Regions from separate parts of the Paenibacillus sp. FSL H7-0350 genome, predicted to be linked through region 2. Evidence: predicted binding sites of a transcription regulator. Region 2 holds the regulator's gene; the other holds the start of a gene.
The links. The regulator CtsR, encoded in region 2, represses protease genes until heat stress. The targets are predictions, from matches to a motif close to ATGGTCAATAAAGGTCAAACA.
Positions count from the first base shown of each region.

Region 1: the regulator CtsR is predicted to act here: its motif matches at 10,525-10,545, upstream of clpP (ATP-dependent Clp endopeptidase proteolytic subunit ClpP).

Region 1 covers NZ_CP151972.1:4,555,746-4,570,845, forward strand. The annotation lists gene NYE24_RS20970 (DUF438 domain-containing protein) at 1-361, shown strand, start outside; gene NYE24_RS20975 (ROK family glucokinase) at 637-1,587, shown strand; gene rapZ (RNase adapter RapZ) at 1,633-2,532, shown strand; gene NYE24_RS20985 (YvcK family protein) at 2,590-3,531, shown strand; gene whiA (DNA-binding protein WhiA) at 3,550-4,479, shown strand; gene NYE24_RS20995 (HPr family phosphocarrier protein) at 4,577-4,846, shown strand; one part of gene NYE24_RS21000 (IS3 family transposase) at 4,915-5,783, opposite strand; one part of gene NYE24_RS21000 (IS3 family transposase) at 5,783-6,056, opposite strand; gene NYE24_RS21005 (GNAT family N-acetyltransferase) at 6,213-6,755, shown strand; gene NYE24_RS21010 (SIMPL domain-containing protein) at 6,847-7,596, shown strand; gene NYE24_RS21015 (DUF4163 domain-containing protein) at 7,870-8,973, shown strand; gene NYE24_RS21020 (GDSL-type esterase/lipase family protein) at 9,127-9,765, shown strand; gene clpP (ATP-dependent Clp endopeptidase proteolytic subunit ClpP) at 9,841-10,437, opposite strand; tRNA gene NYE24_RS21030 (tRNA-Arg) at 10,631-10,705, opposite strand; gene NYE24_RS21035 (sugar-binding domain-containing protein) at 10,998-12,050, shown strand; gene gap (type I glyceraldehyde-3-phosphate dehydrogenase) at 12,167-13,177, shown strand; gene NYE24_RS21045 (phosphoglycerate kinase) at 13,409-14,590, shown strand; gene tpiA (triose-phosphate isomerase) at 14,618-15,100, shown strand, end outside.
Region 2 covers NZ_CP151972.1:3,594,339-3,609,438, forward strand. The annotation lists gene clpC (ATP-dependent protease ATP-binding subunit ClpC) at 1-116, opposite strand, end outside; gene NYE24_RS16525 (protein arginine kinase) at 153-1,217, opposite strand; gene NYE24_RS16530 (UvrB/UvrC motif-containing protein) at 1,246-1,770, opposite strand; gene NYE24_RS16535 (CtsR family transcriptional regulator) at 1,801-2,262, opposite strand; gene NYE24_RS16540 (GNAT family N-acetyltransferase) at 2,623-3,795, opposite strand; rRNA gene rrf (5S ribosomal RNA) at 4,232-4,348, opposite strand; rRNA gene NYE24_RS16550 (23S ribosomal RNA) at 4,476-7,404, opposite strand; tRNA gene NYE24_RS16555 (tRNA-Ala) at 7,616-7,691, opposite strand; rRNA gene NYE24_RS16560 (16S ribosomal RNA) at 7,819-9,379, opposite strand; gene NYE24_RS16565 (MFS transporter) at 9,805-11,055, shown strand; gene NYE24_RS16570 (PBP1A family penicillin-binding protein) at 11,066-12,811, opposite strand; gene NYE24_RS16575 (hypothetical protein) at 12,910-13,539, opposite strand; gene NYE24_RS16580 (HAMP domain-containing sensor histidine kinase) at 13,643-14,749, opposite strand; gene NYE24_RS16585 (response regulator transcription factor) at 14,768-15,100, opposite strand, start outside.

The DNA of each region.
Region 1 (15,100 bases), 960 kb from region 2:
TGAGACGCTGATGAATCATCTGCCGGTGGATCTCACCTTTATCGATGAGAACGATGTCGTCCGCTACTTCTCGCATGGCAAGGAACGGATCTTCGCCCGGACGAAGGCTGTCATCGGCCGCACCGTGCAGAACTGCCATCCGCCGCAAAGCGTGCATGTTGTTGAGAAGCTGCTGGCGGATTTCAAGGCCGGAGTGAAGGATGCTGAGGATTTCTGGATTAACATCAAGGATAAATTCATCTATATCCGCTATTTCGCCGTGCGGGATGCAGACGGCCGTTATATGGGGACGCTGGAATTCACCCAGAATATCGCACCGATCCGTGCCCTTGAGGGCCAGAAGCGGATTTTGTCGGAATAGCAGTAATACGTCCGGTGCCTTACAATAGAAGAGAATGAACGGACTTTCTTGCCTGCCTGGTGAGAAAGTCTTTTTGTTAAAAAATAAGAATTTATATGTTTTGGGGTTATGTTATGCGGGTTGCCGCCGGGCTGAAGCTGCCAGTGAGCGTTCCGGCCAGCTTCCTCAAGCCCATTGCCCCGGGTGTATCGCCTTTCCTTGACCGCAGGGGAGGCTTCTATTATAGTGGGTACGTAGGATTAACTATTTTAGCATAGAAAAAGGTGGCTTGTAACATGTCTGAACATATCTACGTTGGCGTGGATTTAGGTGGTACCACGATTAAGGTTGGAATCTGTAATGCCGAGGGAAGCCTGCTGCACACTTACGAAGGTCCGACAGGGACTGCGGATGGCGTCGATGCTGTCATCGATAATATCGAGAAGTATGTACGCCAGATTGTGGAGGACTCTCCGTACTCCTGGGACCAGTTGGCTGGTGTGGGTGCGGGACTGGCCGGATTTACGAATATTCGTGAAGGTATCATCATCCTTGCGCCCAACATAGGATTTAGAGATGTGCCGATCCGCTCCATTCTGGAGGGTCGTCTGAACAAGCCAGTCAAAATAGACAATGATGCTAACGTGGCTGCACTGGGCGAAGCCTGGAGCGGTGCAGGGCGCGGCATAGAGAATTGTGTCTGCTATACGCTCGGTACGGGTGTCGGCGGCGGTATTATTATTAATGGTAAGGTGTATCAGGGCTTTGCCGGTCTTGCCGGCGAGCTGGGACATATCTCTGTGGTGCCCGATCTGGAAGCGATCCAGTGCGGCTGCGGGAACATGGGCTGTTTGGAAACCGTTTCCTCAGCGACAGGCATTATCCGCATGGCGAATGATGCTGTAGCACGCGGGGACCGGACCTCCTTGTCCACCGTTGAAAAAATCGCTGCGAAGGAAGTATTCGATGCCGCTAAGGCAGGCGATGAGGCTGCGCTGCGTATTGTGAACCGGGCGGCCTTCTACCTGGGCAAATCGATGGCTTCCGTTGCAGCGGTTCTGAACCCAGAAGTATTCATCGTCGGTGGCGGAGTCTCCAAGGCAGGCGATATTCTGTTCGATGAAGTCCGCCGGGTGTTCGCTAAGCTGGCGCCTGCCCCTCTGCAGACCGGTGTTACGATTGTACCTGCAGCACTTGGCAATGACGCCGGTATTATTGGTGCGGCAGGGCTGCTGCTGCGTTCTTAAAAGACTGGAATTATTCATATACTAATTATAGGGAGGGATGCTGTAATGACTGACCTCGAGCAAACCCTGCCCGCCCATGCCACCCTGATTATCATTACAGGCATGTCGGGTGCGGGCAAGACGATTGCCGTGCAGAGCCTGGAGGATCTGGGGTTCTTCTGCGTGGACAATCTACCGCCTGTGCTAATCCCGAAATTCGCTGAGCTGATTGAGCAGTCCAAAGGTAAAATCGCCAAGGTCGCGCTGGTCATCGACCTCAGGGGGCGGGAATTCTTCACCGCCTTGTCGGAGTCTTTGGCCTATATCAAGGACGAGTCAACGATCGGGTGTGAGATCCTTTTCCTGGATGCCACAGATTCAGTGCTTGTACAGCGTTACAAGGAGAGCCGGAGGCATCATCCGCTTGCTCCTAAGGGCATGCCGCTGGACGGCATCCGCATGGAGCGCCAGATGCTGGAGGAACTGAAGAATTCAGCTACTCTGTGTCTGGATACCAGCAGCATGAAGCCGGTGCAGCTCAAAGAAAAAATAGTGTCACGCTTCTCCCACCTCGGGAAAAGCACCCTCTCGGTTAACATTACTTCGTTTGGATTCAAGTATGGAATTCCGATTGATGCTGACCTGGTGTTCGACGTCCGCTTCCTGCCTAATCCACATTATGTGGATCAGCTGCGGCCTAAGACAGGCCAAGACAACGAGGTGTACGACTATGTAATGAAATGGCCTGAAACGCAAGAATTTCTGACCAAGCTGCTAGATATGCTTCAATTCCTTATTCCGCAATACCGCAAGGAAGGCAAATCCCAGATTATTATCGGCATCGGCTGTACAGGCGGCAAACACCGCTCGGTAGCCATCGCCGAATACCTGGGCAAAATGCTGGGAGTTAGCGAGACGGAAGCGGTAGCAGTCAGCCATCGGGACTCCGAACGCGACCGGCATTGATGAGAGAAGGGATGATTAGTGGCTGAAGAACAAGGACAGCGTCCGAAGATCGTCGTGATGGGCGGCGGGACCGGACTCTCCGTGATGCTCCGGGGGCTGAAAGAGAAGCCGCTGGATATCACGGCGATCGTAACTGTCGCAGATGACGGGGGAAGCTCCGGGATTCTGCGCAGTGAGCTGCAGATGCCGCCGCCCGGGGATATCCGCAACGTACTTACAGCTATGGCTGACGTTGAGCCTCTGATGGCGCAGATTATGAAGTACCGCTTCAGCAGCGGAGAAGGCTTAGCCGGACATAGCCTGGGCAATTTGATTCTGGCTGCACTGACCGACATCTCCGGGGATTTCGTTACAGCAGTCCGAGAGCTGAGCCGGCTGTTCGCCGTTCGCGGCCGGGTGCTGCCTGCGGCCGGAGAGGCGGTAATCCTGCATGCCGAGATGGCGGATGGGACGCTGATTACCGGCGAATCCAAAATTCCGGAGGCAGGCGGCGTCATTAAGCGCGTGTTCCTGGAGCCTGTGGATGTAGAGCCGCTGCCGGAGGCGCTGGAGGCTATCCGCAACGCAGATGCTATTCTGCTTGGTCCGGGCAGTCTGTACACCAGCATTCTGCCGAATCTGCTGGTGCCGAAGCTGGCAGAGGCCGTAGTGGCTTCAGAGGCGATTAAGATTTTTGTATGCAATGTGATGACCCAGCCGGGCGAAACGGATAATTATACAGTTAATGACCATCTTCAGGCCGTATATGACCACATCGGGCTGCATCTGTTCGATTATGTAATCGTGAATGACGGGGAGATCCCGGAGCAGGTTCAGCTTAAATACGCCGAGAAGGGCGCCCGCCCGGTGCAGCTTGACCGTGAGGCTGTGGATGGCAACGGGTATAAGGTGATTGCCGACAAGCTGGTATTATTCAAAACCTATTTGCGGCATGATACAGATAAGCTCAGTCACCATATTTTCCAGCTGGTGAAGGATTGGATTGACAGAAAGAGTTAAATGAAAGAGGTGAGCCCCTTGTCTTTTGCGGCCCTTACCAAAAAAGAGCTGACGATGGTCGAGAGCCCGCCCTGCTGCGAGAAAGCGGAAATGTCAGCGCTGATCCGAATGAACGGTTCGGTGCAGCTTTCAAGCAAAAAGGTGGTTCTCGACATTTCGACGGAGAACGCCGCGATTGCAAGGCGGGTATATTCTTTGCTTAAGAAATATTACCAGGTCCATATCGAGCTGCTCGTGCGTAAAAAAATGCGTTTGAAGAAGAATAACGTCTATATTGTAAGAATTCCGAACCAGGTCCAGGAGATCCTTAAGGATCTGCGGATTGTCTCTGAAGGTTTTATTTTCACGGATGGGATTGATGAGGAGATTGTCGGCAAGAATTGCTGCAAGCGTGCCTATCTGCGCGGAGCCTTCATGGCAGGCGGTTCAGTCAATAACCCGGAGGGCTCTTCGTACCACTTGGAAATCGCTTCCATGTATGAGGAGCACTGCAAGGCGCTCGTTGAGCTGGCTGGTGAATTTCACCTGAATGCCCGCTGTATAGAACGCAAAAAAGGCTTCATCCTATACATCAAGGAAGGCGAGAAGATCATCGAGTTCCTCAGTCTGATCGGCGCTCATCAGGCGCTGTTCAAATTCGAGGATGTGCGGATCATGCGCGATATGCGCAACTCGGTCAACCGGATTGTGAACTGCGAAACGGCCAATCTGAATAAGACGATCAGTGCGGCGGTACGCCAGATTGAGAACATCAAGCTGCTGCAGCGCGAGGTGGGTCTGGAAAGTTTGCCGGATAAGCTGCGGGAGGTTGCCGAGATCAGATTGGCTCACCCGGATATTAACCTCAAGGAAGTCGGGGATATGCTGGGCGGGACGGTCAGTAAATCGGGTGTTAACCACCGTTTGCGCAAAATTGATGAGCTGGCGGACAAGGTCCGCGGCGGCTGATTATTTTTTTTCTAGTGCGGTATGCGTTATAATGATATAATATTATAAAATTAATGTGAAATTTTTGGGCAGATCTCAAATAGGGGGTAAGCGTTTCATGACAAAGCACCCGGTAGTTGTTCGGTTGAAGACGGGGCTCCATGCTCGGCCGGCAGCATTGTTTGTGCAAGAAGCTAATAAGTTTTCGTCGGAGATTTTCGTGGAAAAAGACGATAAAAAAGTGAACGCCAAGAGTATCATGGGCATTATGAGCCTTGCGATCAGTTCCGGTACGGAGATTCATATCAGCGCAGATGGTGCAGACGCGGAACAGGCTGTAACCGCTTTGACCAGTCTGGTAAGCAAGGAAGAGCTTGAGAATCAATAAATGCTACATGGTCTTACCAAAGGGACTGCACCCTGTTTGTGAGACAGGGGTCAAAACACCTTGCAAGTTTAAGCAGCCAGTCGCCGAAAATCCACCGGCGACTGGTTATTTAGTTTCGCCTGAATCCGAATTGAGTTATAGTAGGTGATGTAGTCTCGAACGGTCCGTTCAACGATTGCTGTCGTTGTACACATGAGATCTTCGAGGTAGAACGTTTCAGACTTTAGGGTGGAATGAAACGATTCGATGGGGGCATTATCCGCGGGCGTTCCTTTACGGGACATGCTCATGGTAATGCCTTTTTCTTTGACTGCCGCCTGGTACGCCTGAGACGTATACACACTGCCCTGATCGCTGTGGAGCAGCATGTTGGCCCGCTCTGGAAGTTGGCCCAGCGTATCCAATACAAAGGACGTGTCCTGCTTGTCCGCTATACTGTAAGCGACAATTTCTCCGTTGTACAGATCCAAAATACTTGAAAGGTACAACATCTTGCCGCCAAACGGCAAATACGTAATATCTGTGACCAGTTTTTGCAAGGGAGCTGCTGCATGAAATTGCCGCTTTAACAGATGTTCTGCAGGTTGTGCCGGTTGCCCCGTAGTCTTTCGTTTCTTCATCCTCACACGGCACTGTAATCCCTCACGCTGCATGATACGCTGGACCCGTTTATGGTTTATAGGCTCTTCTGCCCGAAGGAGTGCCGTGATTTTACGGTAACCGTACCGGAATTTGTGCAGAGTGCAAAGCTGCCTTATCTTTTCCACCATCCGATCTGTACGTTGAGTCCTGGCAGCCTTCCAGCGGTAGTAGGTAGCTCTCGCGACCCCAAGCCACGCACAAGCCTCCGACACCTTCACTTCTGCCCGAATGGATTCGATCCAGGCAACGACAACTTCTGGTTCCACCCCCTTTCCAGTTCCTTGTACTTTTTTAGCAGGTCCAATTGTTGCTTCAGGAATCGATTCTCTGCCTTTAGTCTCTCCAGCTCCGTAGTGGCTTCCGGACCTTTTCCAAGGCTGTATTGCTTACCTACAGGTTGCTCCATGCGATGAATTTCGCCTTCGCGATACCATTTCATCCAGACTTTTAGTTGTGTCCTATTTCGTATGCCCAACTGTCTCATAACATCGCTCACGGGTACTCCTGCCAATCTCATTTCTATAGCTTTCATCTTTATTTCTACGGGGTAACTCACTCTGGTTGCCAACGCAAAAAACACCTCCAAGGATATCTCCCTATCTTACGACAGAGTTTCATTCTCTTGAAGGTGTTTTGATTTGTCTCACATTAGGGGGTCAGTCCCCAAAAGCCCCTTAGGGGCTTTTTTTCATATCAGCTATACTGGATAAGGCGGGGGATAGGAATGCAGATTCAAGGCAATGAAGTATCATTAGTGGAACCTGCTGAGACGTTCAGAGAGCCGTATTTAGCCTTTTATGAGGAGTGGAAGGCCAGCGGTGAGCCATTTGTCCCCTGGGTAACAGAGATGGACCCGGCTGACTTTGGCGGTATGATTCAGGCTCTTCGCGGGTATGCCCATGGTGCAGAAATCCCGGACGGGTGGGTGAGAAGTTCAACCTTCTGGCTGGTGACTACGGACAAGCGGGTAGTGGGAGCTGTGAACATCAGGCATCGGCTGACGGAGAGGCTGCTCCATTCTGGCGGGCATATCGGTTATGGCATCGTCCCCTCTGCACGCAGACAGGGCTATGCAAGTGAGCTTCTGAAACAGGCTCTCCTGAAGGCCGGTGAACTGGGTATTGAGCAGGCACTCGTGGTCTGTGACGCCGTCAACACCGCATCGGAACGGACAATCCGCAGGAATGGCGGTATCGGGGATAGCGAATATATAGAGGAGGACGGAAATGTCATCCGCCGCTTCTGGATCGGGACGGGGAGCAAATAAAAAAATATCGTACATTGCTCATGCAACTTTTACCATGCTGTCCCGTCTAGAGGGTACTAACACTTAAACGAATCGAAAGGGGATGGCAAGCATGAGAAAATGGGGTAAATCGATTGGAGCAGTATTGCTGGCAGGGAGCTTGATGATTGGAGGAATGGGGTTGAGCGGAGTGCTAAAGGGTCCTGAAAAGGCTTACGCTGATGAGGTGCAGAAGAATATTGTGAACGTGGTGGGCAAAGGCGAGCTGTCGATCAAACCGGATATCGCGTATCTCTCCATCGGGGTAACGACAACTGCCGAAACCGCGCAGGAAGCACAGAAGGGCACAGCCGCGAAGGTCTCCAAGCTGACCGCCTTGTTCAAGACCACTTGGGGCATTGCGGACAAGGACATTCAGAGCACCCAGTTCTACGTACAGCCTAACTACACTTACAGCGAGAAAGACGGCCAGAAGGTAAAAGGCTATAACGCCCAGCATACCCTGGAGGTCGCTTACCGGGATCTGACAAAGGTTGGACAATTGCTGGACGCTGCCTCGGCGGCTGGAGCGAACAACATCGGCAATGTGCGGTTTGCCATTGAAGATCCATCGGCTTTTGAAGCACAGGTAATCGAGAAGGCTATGCAGAATGCAGATGTCAAAGCAGCGGCTATTGCCAAAGCAGCCAAACGCGGACTGGGCCAGGTAGTCACAGTCGTTCAGAGTGATGACGGGAATAACCCGGTGGTCTACGCTGAAGCAGCGCAAAAGATGGCAATGGATTCTGCTGCCGGAAGTTCCGTTGAACCCGGGCAGGTCAAGGTCACTACCCAATTGAATGTAACCTATGAACTGAAATAAACGTTTCGCAAGAGGCGCTTGCTCTGCTGTTATAGCGGGGCAGGCGCTTTTATATAATTATATGAATGTATATATATGCACATATGCGCTATCGAAAGCTCTCAATTTGTTTAAATTGAGGTAACAGGATCTTTAGATAATCATGGCAAACCTTAAGAAACTGTAAAGCGGATTGTAACAATCCCCGCGCTTTCTTTTACTATAATAGGAACAGTGATACTGAGGAACACACATCATGACTAATCATACCACCAGGTGGAAGGGGAAATAACAATGAATACGAACTCTAAAAAATACATCCGCAGATGGGGTGCGGGAATGCTCGCAGCAGGAATTCTGCTGGGCGGAACAGGAATCCTCAATGCAGATATTACGGAGGCCGCTCCGGCAACCGTTCAGGCCAAATCCAAATCCTCCTCTGTAGTGCTCAAGGTAAACGGTAAAAGCACAGCCCTAACGGGCCTACTCCAGGAAGGAAAGGTATGGGTGCCGGTAACCTTCCTGCGCGATGCGCTGGGGATGCCACTCTCTTATGATAAAGCAGGGAAGACCTACACGATCGGTACCGGTGCTGCGCAAACGAAGCTGGTACTTTCAGAGTATGGAATCGCTATTAAGGTGAACAATTATTACATCAATGAATATGACGTCAAACAACAGAACAACCGGCTGTACGTCCCGTCTCAGCTCATTAACGATTACCTGGGCTATAAGGTGGACTGGAACGCGGCAGCAGGACAGCTGAATCTGACGAAAAGAACGCAGAATGCGATAACTATCAAGACTGTGAGCTATGTGAAGGATCATAAGGATGCGCCTGTCCGGCTGGATTATCCGCAGGTCAGCGGTCTGGCAAGTGCAGAGGCTGAGAAGGCAATCAATGATACGATTAAGCAGACCGTTCTGAAATTCGCAGCCGAATCTGAGGATGTAATTTCCAAGCGCCAGAAGGATGAACAGCCGTATGAATTTGAAGGCGGCTATGTAGTCACCTACAATCAGGATGGCGTACTTAGTCTGGTGACTAATCAGTACGAATATACCGGCGGTGCTCACGGGATGACGTACCGCAATGCCTTCACCTTCTCGCTCAAAGACGGCAAACGCCTGCTGCTGGGCGACCTGTTCGGGGCCAACCCCAATTACAAGAAGCAGCTTAACAGCAAGTTGACTACTGAGCTCAAGGCTCATGGAGGCTATCTGGGCGGGTTCACCGGCCTGAATACCGAGAAGTATTTCTATTTAAAAGATGGAAAAGCGGTGCTCTTCTTCCAGTTGTATGAATATACCGTCTATGCTGCAGGCTTCCCGGAATTCGACTTCAGCTTCAAGGAACTTCTGCCTGACGGTAGCAGTCCGTTCACAGCGCTGAAATAATAGATCTTCATAAGAATGCTCTTGTGTTTCCTCCGGGAGACGCAGGGGCATTCTCCATGTGCAGTGCCTAATCAGCCTGCCCTGCCGTTACCACTTTACCCGGATAGTCATAAGCTATAGAAGGCAAGCAGCTTATAACGGGGAGGTAAGGTTATGGTCTATGCGTATACGGCTATCGGAGATTCACTCACAACCGGCTTCGGGGCGCTGCCCGGGAACGGGTTTGTCCCCATCTATCGTCGGATGGCAGAAGGGAGGCTGGGCATGCCAGTGGCGCCGGCGAATCTTGGCGTCAACGGTCTGACCACCGGGGGGCTGAAGCAACGGCTGAGGACCTCTAATGTCTACCGGGCAGCAGTGAAGGATGCGCAGATCATTACGATGTCCATTGGCGGCAATGACTTGATTAAGGCAGCCCGGGCAGCGGGGCCCAGGCCCGGTGAATTCCAGGGCTTGCTTCAGCAGGCGCTCCGGGATTGCAAGCACAATTACAGCGACATCATGGGCACCCTTACACAGCTCAAGGCTGGTACGCGTAGCCCCTATATCATCCGATTGGTAGGCCTCTATAACCCATATCCCCAGGTGGATGAAGCAACAGAGTGGGTGCGGGAGTTCAACCGCTATGCCGCAGGCTATAGCAGTAATAATGTAGGTTTTGCTTCGATATATCATGAATTTGCCGGTAATGAGCGGGGGCTGCTGTTCCTGGACCATATCCACCCGAACGGCAGAGGCTACCGCGTAATCGCAGGCAAGCTGGATGCCCTGGGGTACGGGGGCTTAAGGTAGGCATGAAGAAAGAGGCTGTAACATGACCGGACCGGTCTGTTACAGCCTCTTGGTGTATTCATTGGGATAGATTACTTATACGCCTGTCGGCAAAGTCTTCTCAATTACCTTGTCCACGATACCATATTCGGCAGCGTCTGCAGCACTCATGAAGTAATCGCGGTCGGTATCCTTCTCGATCTTCTCCAGCGGCTGGCCTGTACGCTCGGACAGGATGCGGTTCAGCTTCTCACGCAGCTTGATGATGCGGCGGGCGCGGATCTCGATATCCGAAGCCTGGCCCTGGGCACCGCCTAGCGGCTGGTGAATCATGATCTCGCTGTTCGGCAGGGCGAAACGCTTGCCCTTGGCACCGGCGTTCAGCAGGAATGCTCCCATAGAAGCGGCCATACCTACACAGATGGTAGATACATCCGGCTTAATGTATTGCATTGTATCAAAGATTGCCATACCCGCTGTGATGGAACCGCCTGGGCTGTTCACATACAGGTGAATATCCTTATCCGGGTCCTCGGCAGCCAGGAAGAGCATTTGTGCGATGATGGAATTGGCTACCACGTCATTAACCTCCGTTCCAAGGAAAATGATGCGGTCCTTCAGCAGGCGGGAATAGATGTCATAAGCGCGCTCACCGCGGTTGCTCTGTTCTACTACCATAGGAATATAACTCACGTGGAAAACCTCCTTGAAATTGGTGCTTCGAATGTGTTCATTGTTTACTGTTACCGTAATAACCACATGATAAACAAATTCAAACAAAAAGTCAAAGAAAGTCAAACTTACTTTCAAAAAAAAGAGCCCTCAAGCGGCTCATTGGTTAAATATAATATATCCGGCACTAAATTATGTACAAGCTTGAAAATAATGGCGCGCCCGCCAAGAATCGAACTTGGATCTCAGGCTTCGGAGGCCTACGTCATATCCATTGGACCACGGGCGCAACAGAAATTATTATAATACACATCTCGGATAAAAGCAATGTGTATTAAGCATGCTGCTTAAAAATAGTTTTGTCCGTTTTCATTAAGAAAGCCGGAGATACGCCTCCTGCCTGCTGTGCGCCGGACAAGCCCATGTATAAGATGAAAGCGGGCTGAGAATTATAGTCTCGGAACACTTGCACTCGGCGTCAGTTTTGGGTAGAATATGGGTGGGACTTAAAAAGTTAACCCGGGACATTTTGAGACCACGAACAAGGGATAAGAGAAAGACGAAGTTGCAGGAGTGAAAGCATGCGTAATTTATTGGAAATCCAAAAGCAGCTTCTGCCTGATCTCATGGAAACCCTTAAGAGACGGTATACGATTCTACATCAGATCATGCTGTCAGATATTATTGGGCGCAGGACGTTAGCCGCATCGCTTGATATGACTGAGCGGGTGCTGCGCGCCGAGACGGATCTTCTGAAATCGCAGGGGCTCATTGAGATCGAGAGCGTCGGTATGCGCATTAGCGATGCCGGTCGCGGACTGCTTGACCTGCTGGAGCCGGTCGCCAAGAGCCTATTCGGCCTGGATGATCTGGAAGAGAAAATTCGTACTACGTACGGTCTCACCAAAGTAATTGTGGTACCTGGTGATTGTGAGACATCGCCGTTCACTAAGCGTGAACTGGGGCGCGCAGGCTCCAAGGCACTGCTCAGCGTACTGCGCAGTGACGACACGATTGCCGTCACAGGCGGATCAACCCTGGCCGAGATGGCCGATCAGCTGACCCCGCCGCTATCCCTTTCCTATAAGAACGCCTGGGTTGTTCCGGCGCGCGGAGGACTGGGAGAGAGCATGGAGATACAGGCCAACACCATTGCTTCAACCATGGCCAAACGGATTGGTGCCAATTACCGACTGTTGCATGTGCCCGATCTGCTTAGCGGAGACGCTTATCAGTCACTTGCGCAGGACTCCAATATTGGAGAGATTGTACAAATTATCCGCAGATCGCGTATTATTGTACATGGAATAGGTGATGCCATTGAAATGACTCACCGCCGCAAGCTGGACTCCGGGACAATCTCAGAGATTCAGGGCGAGGGTGCTGTAGCCGAGTCCTTCGGATACTATTTCAATGAGGACGGCGAAGTGGTTCACACTATGCTGACCATGGGGCTGCGCCTGGAAGACATAATCCGAACAGAAGTCGTTATCGGCATTGCCGGAGGCAAACGCAAGGCGAAGGCTATTCATGCGATGCTGCGGTTCGGGCAAGAGGATATTCTCGTCATCGACGAGGCGGCGGCTGTCGAAATTGGCAAGGAAATCGACACACAGCTACAAAAGGTCCTATAGATTCCATTAAATGGGGCGCGCGCAAAGGGTTTATGCATTATACTTAACATTGTTGTCTTGACGAGCCTCACGGCCTGTCTTGAATAAATAAAACGAACTCTAGGAGGAACTATTCAATGAGTGTAAAAGTTGGTATTAACGGTTTTGGACGTATTGGACGCCTTGCATTCCGCCGTATTCAAAATGTAGAAGGTATCGAAGTGGTAGCAATCAATGACTTGACTGACGCTAAGATGCTTGCTCATTTGCTTAAATATGATACAACTCAAGGTAAATTCCAAGGCGATGTTGAAGTGCATGACGGCTTCTTCAAAGTTAACGGTAAAGATGTTAAGGTTCTGGCGAACCGCAACCCTGAAGAACTTCCTTGGGGAGAGCTTGGCGTTGATATCGTTCTGGAATGTACTGGTTTCTTCACAACTAAAGAAGCCGCTGAGAAGCACCTGAAAGGCGGAGCTAAGAAAGTAGTTATTTCCGCTCCTGCTACAGGCGACATGAAAACTGTTGTGTACAACGTTAACGATGACATCCTTGACGGTTCCGAAACAGTAATCTCCGGTGCATCTTGCACAACGAACTGCCTGGCTCCTATGGCCAAAGTCCTGAACGACAAGTTCGGTATCATCGAAGGTCTGATGACTACTATCCACGCTTACACAGGTGACCAGAATACTCTTGATGCTCCACACGCAAAAGGCGACTTCAGACGCGCCCGCGCTGCTGCTGAGAACATCATCCCTAACACTACCGGTGCTGCTAAAGCCATCGGCCTGGTTATTCCAGAACTGAAGGGCAAACTTGACGGTGCAGCACAACGTGTGCCTGTAGCTACAGGTTCCCTGACTGAGCTGGTTACTGTTCTGGACAAGAGCGTAACCGTTGAAGAAATCAATGCAGCCATGAAAGAAGCTTCTGACCCAGAAACTTATGGCTACACTGAAGATGAAATCGTATCTTCCGACATCAAGGGTATGACTTTCGGTTCCCTGTTCGATGCAACTCAGACTAAAGTACTGACTGTTGGCGACAAACAGCTGGTTAAAACTGTTGCTTGGTATGACAATGAAATGTCCTATACTGCACAGCTGGTTCGTACTTTGGAGAAATTCGCTAAGCTTGCTAAATAAGACCGATTTCATATAAGCAGTACAATAGAGCGGAAACAAGGAAAGTCTGTTTCCGCTCTTTCTAAAAATATAAGACTTTATAGGCTGGTCGCTATAAAGTATCCTTCTATTTCTCGCTGAAACGGTACCGTCCTAAAGAGGACGGTAAAGGTCGTTTCAACTTGATGAACTGGATTCGTGTGAAATGGCTTTGTGAAGGAACCAATTTTGGGTGTGGAGGAAATGTTAATCATGAACAAAAAAAGTGTCCGTGATGTAGAAGTAAAAGGCAAACGCGTATTCGTGCGTGTAGATTTCAATGTGCCAGTGGAAGACGGCAAGATCACTGATGATACCCGTATCCGCGAAACCCTTCCAACAATTAAATACCTGATTGAGAACGGTGCAAAGGTCATTCTGGCCAGCCATATGGGCCGTCCTAAAGGCGAATTCGTCGATTCCATGCGGTTGACTTCCGCTGCAGTCCGTTTGTCTGAATTGCTCGGCAAACCGGTAGCCAAGGCTGATGAGGCCATCGGCGAAGCGGTAAAAGCGAAAATTGCTGAGCTGAACGATGGCGATGTGCTTGTGCTTGAGAATGTCCGTTTCTACAAAGGCGAAGAGAAGAATGATCCTGAACTGGCTAAGCAGTTCGCTGAACTGGCTGACCTGTTCGTCAATGACGCATTCGGCGCAGCTCACCGTGCCCATGCTTCGACAGAAGGAATCGCTCACTTCCTGCCTGCAGTATCCGGTCTTCTGATGGAGAAGGAATTGTCCGTCCTCGGCAAGGCTCTTTCTAACCCGGAACGTCCTTTCACTGCCATCATCGGCGGTTCCAAGGTTAAAGACAAGATTGACGTTATCGACAACCTGCTGAATCTGGCTGACAATGTACTGATTGGCGGCGGCCTCTCTTACACGTTCACCAAGGCTCAAGGTTTCGAAATCGGTAAATCCCTGGTAGACAACGACAAGATTGATGCAGCACTTGGATTCATTGAGAAGGCCAAGAAGCTGGGCAAGAACTTCGTGCTTCCGGTTGACGTTGTAGTCGCTGACAAGTTCGGTGCAGATGCCAACACCAAGATTGTAGATGTAACCGAGATTCCTGCAGACTGGGAAGGTCTGGACATCGGTCCTAAGACTCGTGAAATCTATGCCGATATTATCAAAAACTCCAAGCTGGTTGTATGGAATGGACCTATGGGCGTATTTGAAATCGATAAATTTGCTGAAGGTACTATTGCCGTAGCTCAGGCTTGTGCAACTACTGAAGGCTACACAGTTATCGGCGGCGGAGATTCCGCAGCAGCTGCTGAGAAATTCCACCTCGCAGACCAGATGGATCACATCTCCACTGGCGGCGGCGCATCGCTCGAGTTCATGGAAGGCAAGGCTCTTCCAGGTGTAGAAGCACTGAACGACAAGTAATACCGAAGAGGGAGGCAATACATCACTATGAGTAGAACACCTATTATTGCAGGCAACTGGAAAATGTTCAAAACCGTTCCGGAAGCTGAAGGCTTCATCGCTGAAATTAAAGGCCAGGCAGAAGTGGCAGGTGTAGAGACTGTTATCTGCGCGCCATTCACTAACCTGCCAGCACTGGTTGCAGCGGTACAAGGCACCACCATCAAGATTGGTGCACAGAACCTGCACTTTGAAGACAACGGCGCTTATACAGGTGAGATCAGCGGCGTAATGCTGAAGGATCTTGGTGTAGAGTATGTTATTATCGGTCACTCCGAACGCCGTGCTTATTTCGGTGAGACGGACGAAATCGTCAACAAAAAAATGCATGCGGCATTCCGTCACGGCATTACTCCAATTGTCTGCGTAGGCGAAAAGCTTGAAGAGCGTGAAGCTGATCAGACTAAGGACGTATGTAAGGTTCAGACTGAAGCGGCATTTGCCGGTCTTAGCGCAGAGCAGGCAGCAAGC
Region 2 (15,100 bases):
ATCAGTCCGAGTAAAATATGCTCTGTCCCAATGTTGTTGTGTCCCAAACGTACGGCTTCTTCCTGCGCCAGCGCCAGCACCTTTTGTGCGCGTTCCGTAAATCTTCCAAACATCATATCTCCTGCACCTCCACGGATAATAAATATCTATAATTAATGTTGTGATCCCAGTGTCTCCCGGAGCAGCTTTGCCCGGTACATATCGCGTTCAGTAGGCGACAGCTCGTCACCGAACAGCTTTTGCAGAAAGCCCGGCTGAGTCTTGACATTCAGCTCATTGAGCACTGAAATCGAAGGCCCTTCCAGAATCCCCAGATCTACACCAAGCCGCAGATCGGAGAGCCGCTGTGCCGACTCTTTCAGTTCCATCACAGCAGCATAGGCCAGTATTCCGTAGGAGCGCTTGATACGGTCAGTAATCCGCAATGCGGAATCCGCCAGCAGGCGATCACGCGCATTCCGCTCATGCTCTATAATCTGGGTGACTACGCTGTGAAGATTCTCAATAATCTCACTTTCGGTCTGTCCCAGCGTAATCTGGTTCGAGATCTGAAAGATATTCCCTACTGCTTCGCTGCCTTCACCATAAATTCCTCTAACGGTAAGCCCCACCTGATTGACTGCGGATAAAATGCGGTTGATCTGATGAGTCATCACCAAGGCCGGCAGATGGACCATAACCGAAGCTCTTAGCCCAGTTCCCACATTGGTGGGACAGCTTGTTAAATATCCTCTGCGGTCATCGAAGGCGTAATTGACAGCAGCCTCAAAAATATCATCGATGGCGGTCGCCCTCACCCAAGCTTCTCTGACCTGCAGCCCAGGGAACAGGCATTGAATGCGGAGATGATCCTCCTCATTAATCATAATGCTGACCGACTCATCCTCATTAAGAATAACTGCCCCGCCTTTAGAGTCATCCGCCAGATTAGGACTGATAAGGTGCTTTTCCACCAGCACTTTTTTGTCCAGCTCACCCAGCTCATCCAGTCTCAGCAGTTCAAAGCTGCCGAAATCTGCAGAGGCATCGCCCTGAAATACAGGGGCAAGCTGCTCCAGCACCTCCTCCGACTGCTCTGCCGAAGCAAGTAGCGGGAACGGAAGATGCTCCAGATTACGGGCGATACGCATACGGCTGCTGATGACAATCTCTGAATGACTGCCGCCGCAGCGCATCCATTCACTAAGTGCTTGTTCGGTATACCGGAGACTTGACATGCCTGATCCCCCCTATATATCAAAGACTTTACTCTTGTGGAATTTCTTTTTCAAGCTTGCGGATTCTGTCCCTCAGCTCAGCTGCGGTTTCGAACTCCTCCTGCACAATACTCTGCTGTAATTCCTGCTTCAGCTCATCAATCTGGCGCTTGCACATAATCTGTGCTCCAGCCCGCTTGGGAAGCTTGCCGACATGTGCTGTACTGCCATGCACCCGTCTGAAGAGCGGGTCAAGCGTACTGTCGAAATACTTATAGCAGGAGCTGCAGCCGAACCGTCCCAGCTTGCTGAACTGTGAATAGGTCATACCGCAGTTTTCGCAATGCAGACCTTGCACACTTTGTGCTGCTGCTGATTTTCCCTTGCCCGAGCCCTCCAGGTCCAGGAGACCGGAAAGCAAGCTGTGGATAGAGAAGCCTCCCGCAGTTCCGGGAATCAGTTCACCCTTCTCCCGCGCACAGCTTTCGCAAATATGAAATTCCGTCTTCTCCCCGTTCACGATCTTCGTGAAGTGGAGTGTAGCCGGTTTGACGCCGCATTCCTGGCATAGCATGAGCGGTGTCCCTCCTTACCATTTGACAAATTATTTGCCCAATAAAGAGATTAGCATAGCCTTCATAAGCTTGGCACGAATCTCATCCCGGTACGGCAGATTAACCGTCAGGCATTCCCGGGAAACCGCAGACCGCATTAGACACGCTTCACGTTTGGAGAGGAATCGGGCCTCCTCCAGCTGATAAATCAGCCCTTCGGCAGAATTCTGATCCATATCATTCCCTATCGTGGAGTTCAGATGTGCGTATAGGGCCACATTCTGTGGCAGCTCATAGCGCTGAATCCGGATATATCCGCCGCCGCCGCGTTTGCTCTCCACCACATATCCCTTTTCCAATGTGAACCGTGTGCTGATGACGTAATTGATCTGTGACGGGACACAGGAGAACTGGTCCGCCAGATCATTGCGCTGAATTTCCACCGTACCTTCGGGACTTTCATGCAAAATATTCTTCAGATATTGTTCAATAATATCGGAGATATTACGCATCACTCATCCTCCAGTGTGTAAGCATTGGTTAAAACTGTGCTGCGCCAACGCCTGCCGTCAGAGACTTGCTCTTAAGAATTTAACCCTGGCAATGCAATAAGAATCGGCTGCAAAAGCCTCTGCACTGCGCTTTTCTCTAAATGTTACATTCCTGAGAACGATATATCCGGCCTGCGTTGACTTTGACTTTCTTTGACTTTTTCATATTATAACATATTCTCACTGAATTCCAAGGGGTTACTCTTATTTTTTACTTTTTGGCTGTATTGTATTCCGGTTGCCTGCTTAGTTCCATGAATTGAGGCGTTATGTATAGGAAAGCTCCTCCGCTTCCAAGGGAAGGGGAAGAGCTTTTCTCTGTCAGAAAAAATCGAATAATGCCGTCTCGGCCTGCGGAATCAGCGCTTCAAGCCAAGCTGTCGCCTCAGCAGTCCCGGATAATTGTCCGTACTTTGCCGCCTGAAGCGGACGTTTATACCCCATCAGCAGCACAGTAAGCGTGCCGATACTGCATTCCAGGTCAGCCTCTGACCGCTCGCCCTGAATTTGGGTAAGCGTCGCCTCCCCCTGCTCCGACACCGTCCACTGCCACAACCCGTTGTTCCAGGACGCATGCTTATCTTCAATATAAAGCACCCGCTCCCGTTCACCCTCCGGCACATTGAAGCTCATGTTCTCCACAAAAGCCTTGGCATTGACGATACGCGCCATGAAGTATGGATAATTCTCCTGCGCAATCCGCGGATCAGGAAGGAGAAAGGGCAGAATATCGTCAGCAGGCACCAGCTTCAGCTGTGCAGCCGTAATCATGGAATCATGATTGGCAAGGAAGGTCCACAAGCCCTGGCGGGCACGCTCGTTCCCATAGATGAACTCATCTATGACCAGCTCCTGCTGCACTATTTTATACAGCACATAACCTTCCGGGTCACCCTGCTCAGAATAAAACACACAGGAATGTGTATCGTCATCAAGCACACTTTCCTTCCACCAGGACTCACTGCGCTGGAGAGTACCGTTATACCTCATGGCGAATTGGTCGTACAACTGCCGGAATACTGCAAGATCAGAGGTATCGCGCTTCACGCTGCCCTTAATCTCCGTCTTGTGCGGGAACTTCCCTACTGGAAGAGTGTACTTCTTATATTCACAGTAGATCTCCCAGCCGAATTTACGGTAAAAAGGAATCAGGAACGGATGCAAAAAGGACAACGTCTGACCGGCTTCGTTCATCGTCTCGAGCGCATGGATCAGCAGATGGGCTACATAACCCTGCCGGCGCTTCTCCGGCCAAGTAGCTACACCGGCGATGCCCCCCATAGAAACGGGCTTGCCTTGTATATATACCTGTAACGGAAGAAGCGTCAGCTTCGCACCGATGCTGTCCCCTTCAAAAATCGCCCAGGTTTCTTCCGGTTTGAAATTCTCCTTGGCGTGTACTCTATCTTCTGCAGAAACCTTATACTTAAAAGCATATTCGGACAAGCTCAGGCTGTCCTCAAATTCTCCGGCACGTAATTGCCTGATTTCCATTCTGTTCCCCCCGTTACATTTCATAAATTAGCTCCAGTTATTTGCTTAATAGAGAGTATAACAAGCGAAGCCGCCAGATGCTAATAGAGGCTTGTCATCAGCTGCAAAAAGAATAGTTATCCACAGCTTTTGCACAGCAACGCAAAAAACCGGAAAGAGATTCTTTCCGGCTGAAATGAGTTATCCACGAATACGTTTTATCTATCCACAATATTCACTTTTTATCCACAAAATCGGTGTATTACTTATGTTTTTGCTTGACTCATCCACAATATTATGCGTGATGTCCCCATAATCCGGGGATCAATTTGTTCCTGCAAAGGTATCCACATGTGCGCAACTTTTCTGTACTTACTGAAATCTATCCACAGCTTTTCCACAGCCCTGCCTGCACGCAAAAAAACCACTGTCGATTGCTCAACAATGGCTAATGTGTGCTTGGCAACGTCCTACTCTCCCAGGACCCTTCGGTCCAAGTACCATCGGCGCTGGAGGGCTTAACGGTCGTGTTCGGGATGGGTACGTGTGGAACCCCTCCGCTATCGCCACCAAACATGCGTCTGTGAAACAGACGCTGCCGCTAGAAATTCGGTTCATCACGAATGTGTGAATGAATTTCGTTGCGTTCAGGAACTTGATTCCTGAAAACTGAATCCGAAACGAATCTGCGTGTTAGAAATTTGGATAAGCCCTCGACCGATTAGTATTGGTCAGCTCCATGCATTGCTGCACTTCCACCTCCAACCTATCTACCTCGTCGTCTTCAAGGGGTCTTACATACTGGGAAATCTCATCTTGAGGGGGGCTTCACGCTTAGATGCTTTCAGCGCTTATCCCGTCCGTACGTAGCTACTCAGCCATGCTCCTGGCGGAACAACTGATGCACCAGCGGTACGTCCATCCCGGTCCTCTCGTACTAAGGACAGCTCCTCTCAAATTTCCTGCGCCCACGACAGATAGGGACCGAACTGTCTCACGACGTTCTGAACCCAGCTCGCGTACCGCTTTAATGGGCGAACAGCCCAACCCTTGGGACCTACTTCAGCCCCAGGATGCGATGAGCCGACATCGAGGTGCCAAACCTCCCCGTCGATGTGGACTCTTGGGGGAGATAAGCCTGTTATCCCCAGGGTAGCTTTTATCCGTTGAGCGATGGCCCTTCCATGCGGTACCACCGGATCACTAAGTCCGACTTTCGTCCCTGCTCGACTTGTAGGTCTCGCAGTCAAGCTCCCTTATGCCTTTGCACTCTGCGAATGATTTCCAACCATTCTGAGGGAACCTTTGAACGCCTCCGTTACTCTTTAGGAGGCGACCGCCCCAGTCAAACTGCCCGCCTGACACGGTCCCCGTACCGGGTTACGGTACTAGGTTAGAACCTAGATACGATCAGGGTGGTATCCCAACGGCGCCTCCGCAGAAGCTTGCGCTCCTGCCTCAACGGCTCCCACCTATCCTGTACAGATCGTACCCAAATTCAATATCAAGCTGCAGTAAAGCTCCATGGGGTCTTTCCGTCTTGTCGCGGGTAACCTGCATCTTCACAGGTATTAAAATTTCACCGGATCTCTCGTTGAGACAGCGCCCAAGTCGTTACGCCATTCGTGCGGGTCAGAATTTACCTGACAAGGAATTTCGCTACCTTAGGACCGTTATAGTTACGGCCGCCGTTTACTGGGGCTTCGGTTCACAGCTTCGGGTTTAACCCCTAACCACTCCCCTTAACCTTCCAGCACCGGGCAGGCGTCAGCCCGTATACTTCGCCTTACGGCTTCGCACAGACCTGTGTTTTTGCTAAACAGTCGCTTGGGCCTTTTCACTGCGGCCCCCTCGGGCTATTCACCCTACCGAGGCACCTCTTCTCCCGAAGTTACGAGGTCATTTTGCCGAGTTCCTTAACGAGAGTTCTTCCGCGCGCCTTAGAATTCTCTTCTCGCCTACCTGTGTCGGTTTGCGGTACGGGCACCTTCTCCTGGCTAGAGGCTTTTCTTGGCAGTGTGAGATCATGACCTTCGCTACTATAATTTTCGCTCCCCATCACAGCCTGGCCTTAATAGTGTGCGGATTTGCCTACACACCAGCCTCACTGCTTAGACGGACATCCATCAGTCCGCGTCACTACCCTCCTGCGTCACCCCATCGCTCATAGCGGATTACGGTGGTACAGTAATTTCAAACTGTTGTCCTTCGACTACGCCTTTCGGCCTCGCCTTAGGTCCCGACTTACCCTGAGCGGACGAGCCTTCCTCAGGAAACCTTGGGCTTTCGGCGGATCAGATTCTCACTGATCTTTTCGTTACTCATACCGGCATTCTCACTTGTATGCTGTCCAGCGCTCCTTACGGTACACCTTCAACCCACATACAACGCTCCCCTACCCCAGATGCAAAGCATCTAGCCATAGCTTCGGTGGTGTGTTTAGCCCCGTTACATTTTCGGCGCAGAGTCACTCGACCAGTGAGCTATTACGCACTCTTTCAATGGTGGCTGCTTCTAAGCCAACATCCTGGTTGTCTGTGCAACTCCACATCCTTTCCCACTTAACACACACTTGGGGACCTTAGCTGATGGTCTGGGCTGTTTCCCTTTTGACAATGGATCTTAGCACTCACTGTCTGACTCCCGGCAAGAAGTTAATGGCATTCGGAGTTTGACTGAGCTTGGTAACCCTTGCGGGCCCCGCACCCAATCAGTGCTCTACCTCCACCACTCCATTCACCGAGGCTAGCCCTAAAGCTATTTCGGGGAGAACCAGCTATCTCCGAGTTCGATTGGAATTTCTCCGCTACCCCCACCTCATCCCCGCATTTTTCAACATGCGTGGGTTCGGGCCTCCAGTGCGTGTTACCGCACCTTCACCCTGGACAGGGGTAGATCACACGGTTTCGGGTCTACGTCCACATACTGAGTCGCCCTATTCAGACTCGCTTTCGCTGCGGCTCCGGCTTCTCACCTTAACCTTGCATGTTAAACGTAACTCGCCGGTTCATTCTACAAAAGGCACGCCATCACCCATAGAAAGGGCTCTGACTTTTTGTAAGCACACGGTTTCAGGTTCTATTTCACTCCCCTTCCGGGGTGCTTTTCACCTTTCCCTCACGGTACTGTTTCACTATCGGTCGCCAGGTAGTATTTAGCCTTAGCAGATGGTCCTGCTGGATTCATACGGGGTTTCACGTGCCCCGCACTACTCGGGATCCGTCTCGGAGAGAACACAGTTTAGGCTACAGGGCTTTTACCTCTATCGCGGGCCTTTCCAGACCTCTTCGCCTACCATATTCCTTTGTAACTCCATGTGAGACGTCCCACAACCCCAAGAGGCAAGCCCCTTGGTTTAGGCTGTTCCGCGTTCGCTCGCCGCTACTGACGGAATCACTATTGTTTTCTCTTCCTCAGGGTACTTAGATGTTTCAGTTCCCCTGGTCTGCCTCTGCATTTCCTATGTATTCAGAAATGAGTAACTGCGAATTACCACAGCTGGGTTTCCCCATTCGGACACCCCCGGATCAAAGCTTGCTTACAGCTCCCCGAGGCAGTTTCGTTGTTCGCCACGTCCTTCGTCGGCTCCTGGCGCCTAGGCATCCTCCGTGTGCTCTTAGTAGCTTAACCTCGATTGTTCCGTCAGGAAAATATCGGACAATGAATTTCTTCAACGCCTGTATTTCCATCTAGATCATCGTAGCATCGCCATTAATTTAAAACTTGTTTACACAAGTTCAACTTAAAGGAATGTTCTAAAACGCAAATTCGTTTCGGTATCCAGTTTTCAAGGATCAAGTTGTATCCAGTATTTCAGACATGACAAATAGATGAAGTTTGTTGGTGGAGCCAAGCGGGATCGAACCGCTGACCTCCTGCTTGCAAGGCAGGCGCTCTCCCAGCTGAGCTATGGCCCCGCAAATTCCATCAAAACCGAACAAATGGAAACGCTCAAGGCTTTACGAAGTAAAGCCTGCTTCAGGAAGTTAACTTCCTGAAGACTTTTATTTGAATGTCTTCGTTGCAGAAGACGATTCTCCATAGAAAGGAGGTGATCCAGCCGCACCTTCCGATACGGCTACCTTGTTACGACTTCACCCCAATCATCTACCCCACCTTCGGCGGCTGGCTCCCTTGCGGGTTACCCCACCGACTTCGGGTGTTGTAAACTCTCGTGGTGTGACGGGCGGTGTGTACAAGACCCGGGAACGTATTCACCGCGGCATGCTGATCCGCGATTACTAGCAATTCCGACTTCATGCAGGCGAGTTGCAGCCTGCAATCCGAACTGAGACCGGCTTTGCTGGGATTGGCTCCACCTCGCGGCTTCGCTTCCCGTTGTACCGGCCATTGTAGTACGTGTGTAGCCCAGGTCATAAGGGGCATGATGATTTGACGTCATCCCCACCTTCCTCCGGTTTGTCACCGGCAGTCACTCTAGAGTGCCCAGCTTAACCTGCTGGCAACTAAAGTCAAGGGTTGCGCTCGTTGCGGGACTTAACCCAACATCTCACGACACGAGCTGACGACAACCATGCACCACCTGTCTCAACTTTCCCCGAAGGGCACCTGATGCATCTCTGCTTCGTTAGTTGGATGTCAAGACCTGGTAAGGTTCTTCGCGTTGCTTCGAATTAAACCACATACTCCACTGCTTGTGCGGGTCCCCGTCAATTCCTTTGAGTTTCAGTCTTGCGACCGTACTCCCCAGGCGGAGTGCTTACTGTGTTAACTTCGGCACCAAGGGTATCGAAACCCCTAACACCTAGCACTCATCGTTTACGGCGTGGACTACCAGGGTATCTAATCCTGTTTGCTCCCCACGCTTTCGCGCCTCAGCGTCAGTTACAGCCCAGAAAGTCGCCTTCGCCACTGGTGTTCCTCCACATATCTACGCATTTCACCGCTACACGTGGAATTCCACTTTCCTCTTCTGTACTCAAGTCACCCAGTTTCCAGTGCGACCTCAGGTTGAGCCCAAGGTTTAAACACCAGACTTAAATAACCGCCTGCGCGCGCTTTACGCCCAATAATTCCGGACAACGCTTGCCCCCTACGTATTACCGCGGCTGCTGGCACGTAGTTAGCCGGGGCTTTCTTCTCAGGTACCGTCACTCCGGCAGCAGTTACTCTACCGGACGTTCTTCCCTGGCAACAGAGCTTTACGATCCGAAAACCTTCATCACTCACGCGGCGTTGCTCCGTCAGGCTTGCGCCCATTGCGGAAGATTCCCTACTGCTGCCTCCCGTAGGAGTCTGGGCCGTGTCTCAGTCCCAGTGTGGCCGTTCACCCTCTCAGGTCGGCTACGCATCGTCGCCTTGGTGGGCCGTTACCCCACCAACTAGCTAATGCGCCGCAGGCCCATCCCCAAGCAGCAGATTGCTCCGCCTTTCATTCTCTCCTCAGGAGAAAAAAGAAATTATCCGGTATTAGCTACCGTTTCCGGTAGTTATCCCAGGCTTGAGGGCAGGTTGCCTACGTGTTACTCACCCGTCCGCCGCTAAGTTTGAAAGGAAGCAAGCTTCCTTTCAAACTCCGCTCGACTTGCATGTATTAGGCACGCCGCCAGCGTTCGTCCTGAGCCAGGATCAAACTCTCCAAATTGGTATTTAGAAAGAGCGATTGCTCATTTTGAAACTGACGATTCATTGAATGAATCTTGTAAAAATTAAAGCGTTCCATTTGTTCAGTTTTCAAAGAACTTGCTCCCGGCATTTCAACGTTATGTCTCTTGCACAGGAATTAGATCATATCATTTTATTACGTTTGTTGTCAACTTATTTTTCTTCCGCCGCTCAATTTAGCGTCGATGTCTCATAAGCACAAGAGATAATATATCATGCTCTCTAACCGTTTGCAAGTCTTTTTTTACAATAGGATTAAACTCTGCTTTTTTTGAGTTAATAATGAATAGTTGACCACTGCCCTGCACAAATTGATTCCCATAATACTTCATTTGTCGCTACAATAGAATTTATCTTCATATCCAAAGATAACTAACTTATTAGCTGTTCCTGAAAGGAGTTCAAATGTCCAACAAGACCCTGCCTCAAGCTCCCCCCGTCCCTCTGGGGGAATCACGCAATCTGCAGCAGGCTACCATCTACCGCATTTTGCTCGCCGTCAGCTTTGTTCATTTATTCAACGATTCCATTCAGGCATTGATTCCGGCGATGTTCCCTGTACTGAAAGATAACCTGGTACTCTCCTATGCCCAGATCGGCTGGATAGCGTTCGCGCTGAACCTTACCTCTTCGGTAATACAGCCTATTATCGGCTTCGCCGCTGACCGTAAGCCGCGTCCGATCCTGCTGCCGCTGGGGATGTGCTGTACCTTTGCCGGAGTGTTCCTGCTGGCTTTTGCCGGTAATTATGTATTAGTGATTGTGTCCGTAATGCTGGTGGGCTTCGGATCAGCTGCGTTCCATCCGGAAGGCATGCGCGTGGCTCATATGGCCGCCGGTCAGCGCAAGGGGCTGTCGCAATCCATATTCCAGGTGGGCGGAAACGCCGGCCAGGCTTTGGGTCCTCTATTAATGAAGTGGGTATTCATTCCCTTCGGTCAGATGGGTGCTCTCGGCTTCACCGTTATCGCCGCTGCCGGAGTAGCCATCCAAGCCTATGTGGCCCGCTGGTACCGTGAGATGCTGGATGCCGGATACACCTTCCGTAAAAAATCAGCTGCCCGCTCCATCGACCCTGCCCGCAGCAAACGTATTCTGATTACAACGGTTATTCTGGTCTTCATCGTATTCGTGCGATCCTGGTACGGCGCCTCTATCGGCGGGTATTATGCCTTCTACTTAATGGACAAATACGGGATGACGCTGGATAAGGCACAGATCTATATCTTCATCTATCTCGCTGCCGGCGCTGTCGGCACTTTCTTCGGGGGCCCGCTCGCAGACCGCTTCGGCCGCCGCAATCTTATTCTGGTCTCGATGATCGGGACGGTGCCGTTTGCGCTGGCCCTGCCTTTTGTGAACCAGTTCTGGGCGGCCGTCCTGCTGATTATCTCCGGGTTCATTCTACTATCCAGCTTCTCCGTCACGGTTATCTACGCGCAGATGCTGTATCCAGGCAATATCGGTACGGTCTCGGGTCTAATTACCGGCCTTGCCTTCGGGCTTGGCGGAATTGGCTCTGTCGTAATCGGGCATCTGATCGACACGATCGGAATCGCCACGGTGTTCGTGGCCTGCGGCTTCCTGCCGCTGCTCGGCCTGTTGGCTCTGCTGCTGCCTGGTGACAAGAAGCTCGAGGAATGGGCAGCGGAATAAGCAAATCTATTCATAGCATGGAGAGAACCTTGGCGAACATAGCAGCCGCAAGCCCGCTGCCGGCAGTCATGTAGTTGTCCGGATCAGAGTGGTCGAAGCCCATCCATACCGCTGCAGTCCATCTAGGGGTATAGCCTACAAACCATAAATCCCTGTTGGCCTTGCCGGGGACTCCCGGCAGATCCAACTGCGTGGTTCCTGTCTTACCGGCGACTGTAACATTCATTCGCGCCCGTCTGCCCGTCCCGTCACTCACTGCCTGACGGAGCATGGCAGTCATATCCGCTGCGGTACGTACCGAAATGGCTTGCTGCGGCGCAGCGACATGTGAATACACCACCTGGTTCTGCGAATTCCTGATACTACGCACCAGATACGCCTTGTTAAGAATGCCTCCATTCGCAAAGACGGTGTAGGCTTGAGCCATCATGAGCGGAGAAACCCCGCTATGCAGACCTCCAAGGGCAATGGCCAGATGGTTGTCTTCTGCAGCTAGTTCTATTCCCAGCTTGGCGGCAAACCCACGGGCATGGCTGACCCCCACCTGCTTCAGTAACCATACCGCTGGCGCATTAATGGACTGCTGCAGGGCAACCCTCATGCTCACCTGCCCACGATATACACCGTTCAGATTAGCCGGACTGTAGCTGCCATAGGTTGTTTTAATGTCAGGCAGGAGACTGTCCGGCGTATACTTCCCGCTCTCCAGCGCCGGCCCATAATCTATAATGGGTTTGAGCGCGGAGCCTGGCTGCCGGGAAGGAGTTACGGCTCTGTTCAGACCGCCTGTACGCGGGTTTCGCCCGCCCAACAGTGCAGCCACTTCACCGTTATGCTGGTCCATGATGACCATAGCTGCTTCAGCTCTCTGGTTTTTGCCATCCGGCGGAAATGCCTCCTCCTGTGAGAATGCCAGCTCCATAGCACGCTGCGCCTCAATATTCATTCCCGTAACCAGCGTATATCCGCCTGTGTACAGCTCCTTTTGCGATAACCCTGTCTGCCTCATTGCTTCCTTAACCGCCGCATCCATATACGACGCCCCTACGATCTCTGTCTTGTCCCTAACTGGTGGGATATAGGGGCCTGTCATGGCTGCCCTCATCTGCTCGGTTGTTATCAGCTTGTGCTGCTGCATAATCCGCAGGACCAGATCCCGTCTGCCTGCTGACAATTCAATGTTGTCTACCGGATTATAGATGGAGGGTCCTTTAGGAATAGCCGCTAGTGTTGCGATCTGCCCGATCTCCAAATGCTTCAAATCAGTTATACCAAAATAACGCTCCGCTGCAGATTTCACCCCATATTGCCCTTGTCCCATATAAATTTGATTGAGATACAACTGCAGAATCTCATCCTTCGATAACTGCTTCTCCAGGGCCAATGCTATCGAGGCTTCGTTCAGCTTACGCAGCAGATTCTGCCCCCGGTTCAGATACAACCCTCTTGCCAGCTGCTGGGTGATGCTGCTTCCACCCTCAGATACCCCCATCCGTACGGTATTATTGACTAATGCACGGGCTATTCCCTGGTAGTCCAGGCCTTTATGGCTGTAAAAACGGCGGTCCTCTACAGCAATGAAAGTATCTATGAGCAGCTGCGGCATTTCTCCTAGTCCTGCTTTGATTCGATAGCCCGTTTCAGGCAGCGGTATTCTCCGCAACACTGTTCCGTCAGAGGCCATAATGACGCTTGACTCCGGTAAAATCATTTTCTCCGGATAACGGTCCAGCACCAGCTTTCCATACTGACTCATATATATAATTCCTGCTAGCATAAGAATGGCAAGGATGACTGTCAGATCAAAAACGGTATAGCAAATACGTAGCAGGAATCTCCGTCTTGTTCCCATACTCATACCTGCCGAGTCCAATTCTCCAGAAGCTTTTCCAGTCCCAACGCCTCGTGCTTAGCCATCACCAGATGCTGCAGAACTGCACCGGGGATAATACAGACCTCTTCCTCTGACTCCGCCACTGTCTGTTCCAGCGTGCGGATCAACGCCCGTGTCCGTAAAATAAGCGCTATGAACTCTTGTGCATCCGGCTCCGGCATTTGTATTTGCGGTGCAGGAGCCGCTGCCGGCCGCAATCCGGCCTGATGAATCCGGCGCATACTGGCAGCCAGCCGTCTTAATTCCCCACCCGATTGTACCTCAAGGTCCGTAAGCTCACAGGAGCCGTGAACCGCCAGTTGTTCTGCGGCGCGCAGCAGCGCGGTGGTATCGTTGGCTGCTTTTTGTGAACGGAGCAGGAACAGCCCTGCACATACAACGGTGAACATCATGACAGCCGCCGGTCTTGCACCGATATGATTGATGATCCAATGCATGAAACGGACAAACAGCGCAGCCGATTCTGGCGTATACCAGGAGTAGAGCATAGTAAAAACCCCCCGCATAAGCAGCAACAGCCCTGCACTAAGCAGAGCGCTACCGCAGAATATGTAGAGGTAAAGTGTGCGGATCGTGTGTATTTTTGACATCAGCCAATTTCTCCTGCCTCCCCGGGTCTCATCCCATAGCCCAAGGATATCGGCTAAATCTTAAGAAACACCATTGCCACTTCTTAAGAAATACTGAAGATTGTCAGGAGGATACCGGAAATCGGGTAACAAAGTCAGTTCGGGATCTGGTGCTGTGAGCCGTAATCTCCCCATGGTGCCTTTCCACAATTCCCTTGGCAATCGCCAGACCTAATCCCGATCCCCCGGTAATCTGCGATCTGGAGCGCTCCGCCCGGTAGAACCGCTCAAAAATATGTGGAAGATCCCCCTCCGCAATCATCTCGCCGAAATTGCTGATCCGCACAACTGCATCGTTACCTTCACAGCTGAGTCCAATCACAAGCCGTTTCCCGTCCTTCCCGTACCGGATCGCATTGGCAATCAGATTCTCATACGCACGTACCAATTCATAAGGAGCCGCTTCAATCCACAACGATTCGGTATCATCCTGCAGTTCATAAGTCATGCCTTCACGGGTCAGTGCCGGAACCGATTCCTCCGCAAGCTGGCGCATAAATGCCTTGAGATCGAGCCGTTCCAGCACTAACGGCAGTCTGCTGCTGTTAACCCGCGTGTATTCAAACAAGTCGTCAATCAGCTTGCGCAGCACCAATGACTTCTGATAGGCAATCCCTACATAGTAACGTATCTCCGTCTCTTCCCGGCAGCGGTCCTGCTCAATATACTCCAAAAAACCAAGAACTGAGGTCAACGGAGTGCGGAGATCATGCGATACACCGGTAATCAGCTCGTTTTTGGACTCGACAGCCTTGCGTTCTTCCAGCAGCGAATGCTGTAGCCGCTCAGACATGATGTTGATGTTCTCTGCAAGTACCCCCAGCTCGTCCGACGTTCGAACCTCAATCCGGTGCGATTCATCAAGCTTTGTGATCTGCTGGATACCGCTGGTGATCTCTTCGAGGTACGAGACGATTTTACGCGTATAGATGAAGAAGAAAATCAGAAAGCTGGCAATCCCGACAGCAGTCATCAGCGGCGCTGAACCGATATGGTTGATGATCCATTTCAAAGTAAGTGAGTACAGCGCGGAGGGCTCCGCCGGCTCAAGATAAACTAAGGAATTGACCAGCCGATAGCCAGCCAAAAGCAGAGCTGCCCCCGACAAAATGCTCAGCACAAAGGCCCAGATAAACTTCCAGCGGATAGTGCTTATATATTTGGTGTTCACTACAGTTCCCCTCAGCTTTCAGGATGGATGATCCAGTTTGTAGCCAATGCCCCATACGGTCTGCACATAACGGGGCTGCTTTGCGTCCAGCTCAATTTTGTCGCGGATATTGCGGACATGCACCATCACGGTATTGCCACCATCCAGAAAAGGCTCATTCCACACTTTCAGATAAATCTGCTCCATGCTGAGCACCTGTCCCTGATGCCGCGTCAGAAGTTCCAGGATAGAAAACTCGCGGGGTGTCAGCTTCACCTTGCGATTGTCCACACTTACCTCATGCCGAAGTGTATCTATCAGCAAATCTTCAAAGATCAGTTCATGCTCATTCGTTCTGGCAGAAGTGTCCCG